Regions from separate parts of the Massilia orientalis genome, predicted to be linked through region 1. Evidence: predicted binding sites of a transcription regulator. Region 1 holds the regulator's gene; the other holds the start of a gene.
The links. Region 1 encodes sigma-54, which starts transcription at its own class of promoters, with help from an activator protein. Its sites were predicted from a motif close to TGGCANGNAANCTGCTTT; they were not measured.
Positions count from the first base shown of each region.

Region 2: QPK29_RS12465 (CmpA/NrtA family ABC transporter substrate-binding protein) is a predicted target of sigma-54. The motif match lies at 2,824-2,841, and genes of this name have one in related genera.

Region 1 covers NZ_JASNRB020000004.1:134,081-140,059, reverse strand. Annotated here, with positions in the region: gene QPK29_RS06980 (monovalent cation:proton antiporter family protein) at 1-215, opposite strand, end outside; gene QPK29_RS06975 (KpsF/GutQ family sugar-phosphate isomerase) at 301-1,323, shown strand; gene QPK29_RS06970 (KdsC family phosphatase) at 1,323-1,856, shown strand; gene lptC (LPS export ABC transporter periplasmic protein LptC) at 1,864-2,475, shown strand; gene lptA (lipopolysaccharide transport periplasmic protein LptA) at 2,489-3,064, shown strand; gene lptB (LPS export ABC transporter ATP-binding protein) at 3,079-3,855, shown strand; gene QPK29_RS06950 (RNA polymerase factor sigma-54) at 3,858-5,360, shown strand; gene hpf (ribosome hibernation-promoting factor, HPF/YfiA family) at 5,424-5,783, shown strand; gene QPK29_RS06940 (enoyl-CoA hydratase/isomerase family protein) at 5,887-5,979, shown strand, end outside.
Region 2 covers NZ_JASNRB020000007.1:25,991-31,969, forward strand. Annotated here, with positions in the region: gene QPK29_RS12455 (tetratricopeptide repeat protein) at 1-496, opposite strand, end outside; gene QPK29_RS12460 (bifunctional 2',3'-cyclic-nucleotide 2'-phosphodiesterase/3'-nucleotidase) at 503-2,602, opposite strand; gene QPK29_RS12465 (CmpA/NrtA family ABC transporter substrate-binding protein) at 2,924-4,156, shown strand; gene ntrB (nitrate ABC transporter permease) at 4,170-5,024, shown strand; gene QPK29_RS12475 (ABC transporter ATP-binding protein) at 5,021-5,827, shown strand; gene tsaD (tRNA (adenosine(37)-N6)-threonylcarbamoyltransferase complex transferase subunit TsaD) at 5,834-5,979, opposite strand, start outside.

The DNA of each region.
Region 1 (5,979 bases):
TCCAGCCCGATGGAGAACATGAGGAAGACGACGCCGAATTCGGCCAGGGCCTGCGTCGTGGTGCCGTTGTCGGCGAGGTTCAGCGCGTGGGGGCCGATCAGCACGCCGACGGCGAGATAGCCCAGCATCGGCGGCAGGTGCAGCATCCGGAACGCGACGACGCCGAGGACTGCGCTGCCCAGCAACAAGAGTGTGAGTTCGAGGCCTGAGGTCATGGAGCGCGACGGCGAGGTCCCGTAAATATGTTGTTTGTTACGTCTGGCAAGTTTTTTGCTTTCCCAATTCGGATATACTTTGCCTATGAGTGTAACCGATGAAAAAATAATGCTGACAAGTTTTAACGAGGCCCAGGCACGGCGCGCGCTGGATCTGGCCCGCGAGGCGCTGGATGTCGAAGGCGAAGCGATCCGCAAGCTGTCCGCGCGCCTCGACCGCGACGACAGCGTGCCGCGCGCCGTCGCGCTGATGATGGCGTGCAAAGGCCGCGTCGTCGTGTCGGGCATGGGCAAGTCGGGCCACATCGGCCGCAAGATCGCGGCGACGCTGGCCTCCACCGGCACCCCTGCGCTGTTCCTGCACCCGGGCGAGGCCGCCCATGGCGACCTCGGCATGGTGACCTCGCAGGACGTATTGATCGCCATCTCGTATTCCGGCGAAAGCAGCGAACTGGCCATCGTGATCCCGGCCGTCAAGCGCATGAACGTGCCCGTGATCGCGATGACCGGCAAGCCGGAGTCGAGCCTGGCCCTGGCGGCGGACGTGCACCTGGACGTGGCCGTCGAGAAGGAAGCCTGCCCGCTGAACCTGGCGCCGACCGCGAGCACCACCGCGACCCTCGCGCTGGGCGACGCCCTGGCCGTCGCGCTGCTCGAACTGCGCGGCTTCAAGTCGGACGATTTCGCACGCTCGCATCCGGGCGGCGCGCTCGGCCGCCGCCTGCTCACGCACGTGCGCGACGTGATGCGCAGCGGCGACGCGGTGCCGAAGGTGAAACCGGACGCGCTCCTCGCCGACGCGCTGCTGGAAATCTCGCACAAGGGCATGGGCATGACGGCCATCGTCGACGATGCCGGCCGTCCGGTCGGCGTGTTCACGGACGGCGACCTGCGCCGCCTGATCGAAAAGGTCCAGGATTTCAGCAAGCTCGCGATCCGCGACGTCATGCACCCGAACCCGCGCCGCGTGCATCCGGAACAGCTGGCGGTGGATGCCGTCGCCGTGATGGAAGAATTCCGCATCAACCAGATGCTCGTCACGGATGCGGACGGCGTGCTGGTGGGCGCATTGCACATCCACGACCTCACGCGCGCCAAGGTGATCTGATGGTGACTCCGCTGGCACACATGGAGCGCGCGGCGCGCGTCAAGGTCATGATCTTCGACGTGGACGGCGTCCTCACCGACGGCAGCCTGACCTACGGCCCGGACGGCGAAGTCACGAAGACGTTCTACGTGCTGGACGGCCTCGGCATCCAGCTCCTGAACCGCACCGGCGTGCAAACGGCGATCATCAGCGCACGCACGTCGCCCATCGTCATCAAGCGGGCGGCCGATCTCGGTATCACGCACGTGTTCCAGGGCCAGCACGACAAGCGCCTCGCGTTCTCCGAGCTGCTGAATAAAACCGGCGTGACGGCGGAGGCGTGCGGCTACATCGGCGACGACGTGATCGACCTGCCGCTGCTCTCGCGCGTGGGCTTTGCGGTGACGGTGCCGAGCGGGCATCCGGAAGTGCAGCATCGCGCCCATTACGTGACGAAGAACCCGGGCGGCCGCGGCGCCGTGCGCGAAGTCTGCGACATGGTGATGCGCGCCCAGGGCACCTACGAACAGGCGCTCGCGCCTTACTTCGGATAAGAGAGATATGGCTCCCGCAAGCTACAAGCGTACCGCGCACCGCTGGCGCCTGCTGCTCCTGATGCTGTTCGCCGTATTCTGCGCGTTCGGCAGCTTCTGGCTCGTGCAGGTGATGCAGGGCGAGGAGAACGGGCCGGGCTTCAACGCGGGCAACGAGCCGGACTACATCGTCGACAACTTCAGCTGGGTGCGCATGTCGGAGGCCGGCAAGCCGCGCTACGTGATCTCGGGCGAGCGCCTCACGCACCGCCCCGTCGACAACACGGCGCTCGTCGACAAGCCGGTCGTGCAGAGCCTCACCGACGAGCATCCGCCGATGACGATGACGTCCAACAGCGCGCTCGTGAGCCAGAACCAGAACCAGATCGACCTGACGGGCAATGTCGACATCCGGCGTCCGGCCGCCCCGGGCGCGGATCCGATGCGGATCCGCACCGAGGTGTTGACGATCCTGCCGGACGACGAGATCGCGAAGACCGACAGGCCGATCCACATGACGCTCGGCGCCGCATCGGTCGACGCGGTGGGCATGGTCGCCAACAACGCCACGCAGCAGATCGCGCTGGGTGGCCGCGGCAAGGTCACCTATCCGCCACGCCAGTCGCGCGCAAGTCACTAAAAAGGACTATCGAATGAAAAAAATACTCGCCGCCGCCATCTTCCTGCTGGTGCCGCTGGCTGCCTCGGCCGAGAAGGCGGACGCGCTCAAGCCCGTCGACATCGCGTTCGACAACGCCAACGTCGACCAGGTCACGCAGAACTACGTCGCCACCGGCAACGTGGTCATCACGCGCGGCACCATGATCCTGAAATCCGACCGCGCCGAGGTCAAGGAGTCGCCGGACGGTTGGCGCACCTTCATCCTCACCGCGAATCCCGGCAAGCTCGCGACCTTCCGCCAGAAGCGCGACGGCGGCCCGGACCTGTGGGGCGAGGGCCAGGCCCAGCGCATCGAATACGACGAGCGCAACGACCTCGTGAAACTGTTCTCGAAGGCCGTCATCCGCCAGCTCGAGGGCAAGAAGATCACGCAGGAGATGGCCAGCGAATTCATCTCCTACGACAACCGCAACGAGAAGCTGCTCGGCCTGAACGACGCCAACGGCACGGACAAGCCGGGCAATGGCCGCGGCAGCATCACGCTGCAGCCGCGCCGCGCCCCTGCAGCCGGCGCCGCTCCCGCTCCCGCTCCGGCAGGCAAGCAATGACGGAGGCAAGCGCAATGGAAGCAGGCACGCAGGCCGCGCCGGCCGAATGCGGCGGCAGCACCCTCGTCGTCAAGGGACTGCAGAAGAGCTACGGCAAGCGGCTCGTCGTGCGCGACGTGTCGCTGCAGGTGGCGTGCGGCGAAGTGGTCGGCCTGCTGGGCCCGAACGGCGCAGGCAAGACGACCTCGTTCTACATGATCGTGGGCCTCGTGCCGTCGGACGCCGGCAGCATCGACATCAACGGCACCGACATCACGAGCCTGCCGATCCACCGGCGCGCGCTGCTCGGGCTGTCGTACCTGCCGCAGGAAGCGTCCGTGTTCCGCAAGCTGACGGTGGAAGAGAACATCCGCGCCGTGCTGGAATTGCAGCGCGAGAACGGCAAGTCGCTTACCAAGGCGCGCATCACCGAACGTCTCGACGAGCTGCTGACCGAGCTGCAGATCGAGAAGCTGCGCGAGAGCCCGGCGCTGTCGCTGTCCGGTGGCGAACGCCGCCGGGTGGAGATCGCGCGCGCGCTCGCGACCAATCCGCGCTTCGTGCTGCTGGACGAACCGTTCGCCGGCGTGGATCCAATCGCGGTGATCGAGATCCAACGCATCGTGCGCTTCCTGAAGGAGCGCGGCATCGGCGTGCTGATCACGGACCATAATGTGCGCGAGACGCTGGGCATCTGCGACCGCGCCTACATCATCAACCAGGGCGCGGTGCTGGCGTCGGGCCGTCCCGACGACATCATCGCCAACGAATCGGTACGCCGCGTCTACCTGGGCGAACACTTCCGAATGTAGTCATGAAACAGACGCTGCAACTCAAGACCTCACAGCACCTTGCACTGACGCCGCAACTGCAGCAATCGATCCGCCTGCTGCAGTTGTCCACGCTCGAGCTGCACCAGGAAATCGAGCAGGTCCTGAGCGAGAACCCGCTGCTCGAACGGCTCGACGATCCGCTCGACCGCTCCGTGCGGTTGCTGGCCGACGGCGCTATCAACAGCGCCCCGGCGTCATCGCAGGCAAGCGAGGCGCCGGCCGCGCAGGGCAACGGCGAGGAAGGCGGCAGCGCGCCCGCCGAGAACGCCAATGGCGAAGCGAATGACGCCGGCGGCGAGGGCGGAGAAAGCGGCGGCGAAGGCGGCGAGGACTGGGGCGAATACGGCCGCAGCAGCGGGAGCGGCGGCGAGGACGAGGACGGCCGCCCGCAGCTGGAAGCGAGCCCCGTCACCCTGCGCGAGCATTTGATGGAACAGGTGCGCCTGACGTGCTGCGCGGCGCGCGACTGCGCGCTCGTGGAACTCGTCGTCGATGCGCTCGACGACAACGGCTACCTGGAAGAACCGCTGGAAGACATCTACGCGCGCCTGCCGGAAGAACTCGAGATCGAGTTCGACGAATTGCGCACGGCGCTCGCCATGGTGCAGAGCATGGACCCGCCCGGCGTGGGCGCGCGCAGCGCGGCCGAGTGCCTGGCGCTGCAGATCCGCCGCATGCCCGGCGTGCCGATGGTGACGCGGCGCATGGCGCTCGTCATCGTCGAAAAATACCTGACGTGGTTCGCGCAGCGCGAATTCAACAAGCTGAAGAAGGCGCTCGATTGCGACGACGAAGACCTGCGCGAAGCCCAGGCCGTCATCCGCCAGTGCAATCCGCATCCGGGCGCGGCGTTCGCGTCGGACGTGTCGGACTTCGTCGTGCCCGACGTGATCGTGCGCCGCGCCAAGGATGGCTGGAGCGTGCTGCTGAATCCGGAAGTGATGCCGCGCCTGCGCGTGAACAGCCTGTACGCGTCGCTGATGAAGCAGGGCAAATCGGAAACACAGATGAACGCGCAGTTGCAGGAAGCCAAGTGGCTCATCAAGAACATGCGCCAGCGCTTCGACACGATCCTGCGTGTAGCCCAAGCAATTGTCGATCGCCAGCGCAACTTTTTTTCCCATGGCGCAGTCGCGATGCGGCCCCTTGTTTTACGTGAGATAGCTGATACACTAGGTCTACACGAGAGCACAATTTCTCGAGTCACAACTCAGAAATATATGCTGACCCCGCACGGCATGTTCGAGTTGAAGTATTTCTTCGGGAGTCACGTTGCCACCGAAGCGGGAGGCGAAGCATCGTCGACGGCAATACGGGCCCTCATCGTACAACTCACAGGAGCAGAAGACCCCAAGAATCCATTATCCGATAGCAAGATCGCGGAGATGCTAGGGGAACAGGGAATGGTCATCGCGCGACGCACGGTCGCAAAATACCGTGAGGCGCTGAAAATCCCGCCCGTCAGTCTCCGCAAATCCTTGTAACAAACACTGTCCCATTGCGCTAGATGCGCGCACGGCAGGCAGTGCATCTTCAAAGGAGTGTGTATGAATCTCACAATCAGCGGACATCATCTCGATGTAACTCCAGCCATCCGAGAATACGTACAGAACAAGCTCGAACGCATCACCCGTCATTTCGATCAAGTGATCGACTCCCATGTCATCCTCTGCATCGACAATCTCACCGAGAAAGAAAAACGCCAGAAAGCCGAGATCAACCTGCGTCTCGCGGGCAAGATCGTCCATGTCGCCAGTGCCGCGCACGATCTATACGCCGCGATCGACATGCTGATGGACCGCCTGGACCGCCAGGTCGTCAAGTACAAGCAAATGCTCAAGGATCATGACAACGCGTGTATCAAGCGCATGTCCGAAGGTGGCGAGGAGGAGCCCGCCACGGCGTAATGCCACGCGTGCGGTAGCACCAAGGAGTAAAGGGCGCATCGGCGCCCTTTTCGCTTTTTATGGGCGCTACAATGCTGGTCTGATTATTCGATAACAACGAGACATGACTGCACACGTTCTGACGCGGGTTGCCAACCGCACCGGCATCATCACCCTGGACCGCCCAAAGGCGCTGAACTCGCTGTCGCTGGACATG
Region 2 (5,979 bases), on a different contig from region 1:
CGTACGCGTTCGACAACAGGAACATCGCATGCGCATCGCCCGCCTGCGCGGCCACGCCGAGCCAGTGCGCGGCGGCCGCTTTGTCCGCCGGGATGCCGTCGCCGTTCTTCAACAGCAGCGCGAGCCTCAGCGCGGCTTTCGGGTGCCCTTGCTGCGCGGCCTGGCGGTACCACTGCGCAGCCTGGGCGTTCGTACCTGGGCGGTCGCGTTCCAGTTCCCCGAGTTGATGGGCGGCTTCGGCATCGCCCTGGCGCGCCGCGCGCAGGAACAGGGCGCGCGCCTGGTCGTCGCGATGGCGCTTCCGGTACAGCAGCGCGAGCTCGCGCTCGGCCACCGGCATGCCGTCGGCGGCCCATTCCTGCAGGCGCTGCTCGGCGGCGTCATCGCCGCGCTGGGACGCGGCCATCGACACGGCCTCGATCTCGGCCGGCAGCGGGGCGCGCCCACAGCCGGCGAGCAAAACGAACAGCAGCGCGCACGCGAGTCGCAGGTTCATGCCGGCTTACTTCGACAGGTCGATCGCATACTTCGCGAAGCCGCTCGCGTCCAGCCCGCCCTCGGCCGTGACGCTGGCGAGACCCGCGGCCTGCGCCAGCGCCAGGTGGCCCGGCGCCGAGCGCAGGATCACGGGGCCGGCGGTCGCCGTCTGGACGAAGCGCCAGCTGCGCGCACCGCCGTTCGCGGCCAGGGTGACCTTGCCGGTGGCCGCGCCGATCTTCTGCAGGTAGTTGCTGACGACGGACTGGTTCGCGTCCGGCGACTTGATGATCGTCTTGCTGCCGTCGATGCCGGGGAAGTTGCCGCCGCCGCCCGCGCGGTAGTCGTTGGTGGCGACGATGAAGTCGTCCGTGTCCGCCACCGGCTTGCCCTGGTACGTCAGGTCGACGATGCGGCTGCCCGCCGGCTTCGTCACGTCGATCTGGTACTGCAGCGCGTTGTTCTCGGCATAGAACACATCGTAGTTGTAGATCGTGCCGTACGACGGGACGAGGTCCTGCTCGGCGGTCGCTGCCGGATCGATGCGCGCGAACTGCTTCGCGGCCGTCTCCAGCCAGTTCTTCAGGTCCGCGCCCTTGATCTTCACGGCCTGCAGGTTGTTGTTGCTGTACAGGTAAAGGTCGCCCGGGTTGCGCACTTGCAGGCCGACCGGCGCCGCCGGCGTCGCGCCCGGCGCCACGTCCGTGAAGTCCGACGGCCCGTTGCGGCCCGCCTTGAACGGCGCGCTGCACGAGATCACGGGGATGTTTTTATAGCTCGACAGCGTCGCGTCGGTGCTGGCCGCGATGGCGTTCTTCACATAGTCGATCTGCGCCTGGTTCACGAGCTGGATGGCCGACACGTCGCCGACGAGCGCGAAGTACGAGGACATCTCGAAGTCCGTCGACACGCCCAGCGGCTGCTTGGCATACGCGATCGTCGCCTGGTGCTCGGTCTGCACGGCGGCGGCGATGGCCGGGTCGGCCGCGACGCTGGTCGTGCCGTCCTTGTACTTGTAGCCGCGCGATTCGACCGTCGTCCGCGCCGGCTGCACCACCCACTTGCCGCCCTGGTACGCGAGCGTCAGCTTGACGATGCCGAGGCGCCGCCCCCAGCTCTGCGCCATCACGGTCGGCACGCCGTTGACGAAGCCGTTCACCGCATCGACCTTGGCCGATGCGGGGATCGCCGCGAACGACGGATCCAGCGCCGCGGCGCCTGTCTCTTTCCCCTTCGGGAAGATGAGGTGCGAGTGGCCGATCAGCAGGGCGTCGATGCCGGTCGTGCTCAGGTGATAGCTCTGGTTTTCCATCTTCGGGCTGTACGCGCTCGTATCGAGGCCGCCGTGCGACAGCGCGACGACGAGGTCCGCGCCCTTGCCGCGCATCTCCGGCACGTACTGCTTCGCCGCTTCCACGGACCCGCCGACGGCCACCTTGCCGGCCAGGTTCTTCTGGTCCCAGTCGAGGATTTGCGGCGGCACGAAGCTCATCACGCCCACGTTGACGGTGACCGGCATCGTCTCGCCGTTCGGCTTCGTCGCCGTGAAGTTGCGCGCGAGGATGCGGTACGGCTCGTAGATCGTCTTGTTCGTGGCGACCGCGGTCACGTTCGACAGCACGAGCGGGAAGTTCGGACCGCCGCAGGTGCCGGCTGGCTTGCTCACGCCCGGGATGCCGAAGTCGGTGTTCGTGACCTGGCTGAGGAACGGCAGGCCGTAGTTGAATTCGTGGTTGCCCAGGCCGCCCGCGTCGTACTTCAGCGCGTTCATCGCCTTGTGCACGGCCAGCGTCTCCCCGCACTTCACGGGCGCGGTGACGGCCTGCAGGTCGGCCAGCAGGGTGCCCTGGATGACGTCGCCGTCGTCGAACAGCAGGTTGTTCGGGCTTTCCGCGCGCGCCTGCCGGATCAGCGTGGACGTGCGGTCGAGGCCAAGGGTCGCGTCGTCGGCGAGCGAGTAATAGTTGTAGCCCAGGACGTTCGAGTGGATGTCGGTGGTCTCGAGCAGGGCGAGGGTGACGGTCGTGCCTTCGGGGATGACGTTGGCGGGCGTCGATGGCTCGCCGCAGCCTGTGAGGCCGGCGGCAGCAAGGGCCGCGAGCAATGCGTGGTTGCGTTTCAAGATCGTGGTCCGTGGTAGTGGGAACGGGGCGCAACTCTATCTTGATGGGATGACAACGATGTGACAGGCGCCCATGCGCCACGCCGGCGCACGCCGCACGGTTCCGGACGCGCATGCGCCGCAGGCTGGCATACCCGCGCGTGGCTCTGCACGCAATCGGTGTGTGCGCCCGTTTTTCGTGGTGCGTCGGCACAACCGCGGTGCCGACGCACCGTTTCGACTGTTGGCATGGCAATTGCTGTATTGACTATGAGGGCGCCGGAGCTGGCCACTCCGCCGCCGCAGCGTTGTCTCTTCTTTCGATTGCCTTCTACAAGGACCAACATGACCGATACAACCAATCTGACCCGCCGCCGCCTGCTGGCCGCCGGTGCCACGGCCTCGCTCACCGGACTCGTTTCCGGCGGGGTCTTCGCCGCCGGCTCCGACAAGCCCGAGAAGACCGAAGTGAAGGTCGGCTTCATTCCCCTGACCGATTGCGCCTCCGTGGTAATGGCGTCGGTGCTGGGCTTCGACAAGAAGTACGGCATCAGGATTGTCCCCAGCAAGGAATCGTCGTGGGCCAGCGTGCGCGACAAGCTGGTCAACGGCGAACTGGACGCCGCCCACGTGCTGTACGGCCTGATCTACGGCGTGCAGATGGGGATCGGCGGTCCGAAGAAGGACATGGCGGTGCTGATGAGCCTGAACCAGAATGGCCAGGCCATCAGCCTGTCGAAGAAGCTGGCCGACGCCCGTGCGGTCGACGGCCCGTCGCTGGCGAAGGTGATGAGCAAGGACAAGCGCGAGTACAGCTTCGCCCAGACCTTCCCGACCGGCACCCACGCGATGTGGCTGTACTACTGGCTGGCCAGCTACGGCATCAACCCGATGAAGGACGCGAAGGTGATCACGGTGCCGCCGCCGCAGATGGTGGCGAACATGCGCGTCGGGAACATGGACGGCTTCTGCGTGGGCGAACCGTGGAATCATCGCGCCATCGTCGACGGCGTCGGCATCACGGCCGCAACCACCCAGGACATCTGGAAAGACCACCCGGAAAAGACCCTTGGTACGTCGCTCGAATGGGTCAAGAAATACCCGAACACGGCGCGCGCCCTGGTGGCCGCCGTGCTGGAAGCCAGCCGCTGGATCGATGCGAGCATGTCCAACAAGGTCAAGATGGCCGAGACGATCGCCGACAAATCGTACGTCAACACCTCGGTGGACGTGATCAACCAGCGCATCCTGGGCCGCTACCAGAACGGCCTGGGCAAGACGTGGGACGACCCGAACACCATGAAGTTCTACAACGACGGCTCGGTCAACTTCCCGTACCTGTCGGACGGCATGTGGTTCATGACCCAGCACCGCCGCTGGGGCCTGCTCAAGTCCGATCCGGATTATCTGGCCGTGGCCTCGAGCGTCAACCAAGTCGCGCTGTACCGCGAGGCGGCCGCCATGGCGAAGGCCGACGTGCCGAAGTCGCCGATGCGGTCCGCGAAGCTCATCGACGGCGTCGTGTGGGACGGGAAGAACCCGGCCGCGTATGCCGCCGCTTTCAAGATCAAGACCTGAACCGGAGGACATCATGAATACCGTCGTGAATTCGACAGCGGGCGCACACGCCGTGCCAGCCCGGCGCGCCCTGGCGCTGCGCGTGCCGAACGGCCGCGCGCTGTTGCTGGCGGTGCTGCCGCCCGTGCTGGGTCTCGCCATGCTGGTGCTGGTGTGGCAGCTCGTCTCCGCGAACAACAGCAACTTCCCGTCGCCCCTCGTCACGTGGGAGGCGGCCGTCCAGCTGTTCGCCGACCCGTTCTACAGCAACGGGCCGAACGACCAGGGCATCGGCTGGAACATCCTCGCGTCGCTCGAGCGGGTGGCGCTGGGCTTCGGCCTCGCGGCGGCGGCGGGCATCCCGCTCGGCTTCCTGATCGGCCGCTCGCGCTTCCTGGCCGGGATGTGCAATCCCATCGTCAGCCTGCTGCGCCCCGTGTCGCCGCTGGCCTGGCTGCCCATCGGCCTGCTCGTGTTCAAGGCCGCGAATCCCGCCGCCATCTGGGCCATCTTCATCTGCTCGATCTGGCCGATGATCATCAACACGGCCGTCGGCGTGCAGCGCGTGCCGCAGGACTACCTGAACGTGGCGAGGGTGCTGAACCTGTCGGAGTGGAAGGTCTTCACGAAGATCCTGCTGCCCGCGGTGCTGCCGTACATGCTGACCGGCGTGCGCCTCGCGATCGGCACGGCGTGGCTCGTCATCGTCGCGGCCGAGATGCTGACCGGCGGCGTGGGCATCGGCTTCTGGGTGTGGGACGAGTGGAACAACCTGAACGTGCCGCACATCCTCATCGCCATCGTCGTCATCGGTGTGGTCGGGTTGGTGCTGGAGCAGGCGCTGGTCGCACTGGCCCGCGCCGTCACCTACGAAGAGAGTGGATCATGAGCGAACCGAAATTCATCGAAGTCCAACAGGTCGAGATGCTGTTCGACACCCGCAAGGGCCGCTTCCACGCGCTCACCGACGTCAACCTGAAGGTGGCGCGGGGCGAGTTCATCACGCTGATCGGCCACTCCGGCTGCGGCAAGTCCACGTTGCTGAACCTGCTGGCGGGCCTGACCCGCGCCACCGAGGGCGTGCTGATCTGCGCCGGCCGCGAGATCGCCGGACCGGCGCCGGAGCGCGCGGTCGTGTTCCAGAACCATTCGCTGCTGCCGTGGCTGACCTGTTTCGAGAACGTCTACCTGGCCGTCGAGCGCGTGTTCGGCGCCCGCGAAGGGAAGGAGCAACTGCGTACCCGCACGGCCGATGCGCTGGCGCTGGTGGGCCTGACGCACGCGGCGCAGAAGCGGCCCAGCGAAATCTCGGGCGGCATGAAGCAGCGCGTCGGCATCGCCCGCGCGCTGTCGATGGAACCCAAGGTGCTGCTGATGGACGAGCCGTTCGGCGCCCTCGACGCGCTGACCCGCGCTCACTTGCAGGACGAGTTGCTGCGCATCGTCGCCCAGACGGAGTCCACGGTCGTGATGGTCACGCACGACGTGGACGAGGCGGTGCTGCTGTCCGACCGCATCGTGATGATGACGAACGGCCCGGCCGCGACCATCGGCGAGATCGTGGATGTGCGCCTGCCGCGGCCGCGCGAGCGCGTCGCGCTGGCGCACGATGCGCTGTACAACGAGTATCGGACCCGGGTGCTGGAGTTCCTGTATCACCGGCAGGCGAGGCCGGCGAAGGAAGCCGCCTGAGAGGCGTTACGCCGGCTCGATCTCGTCCAGCGGCCAGCGCGGGCGCACGTTGAATGCGTAGTCGCGCTGCGCCGCGTCCGGATTGCGTTCCAGGCGCAGCGCGCCCGCGAACGCGATCATCGCGCCGTTGTCCGTGCAGAATTCGAGTTCGG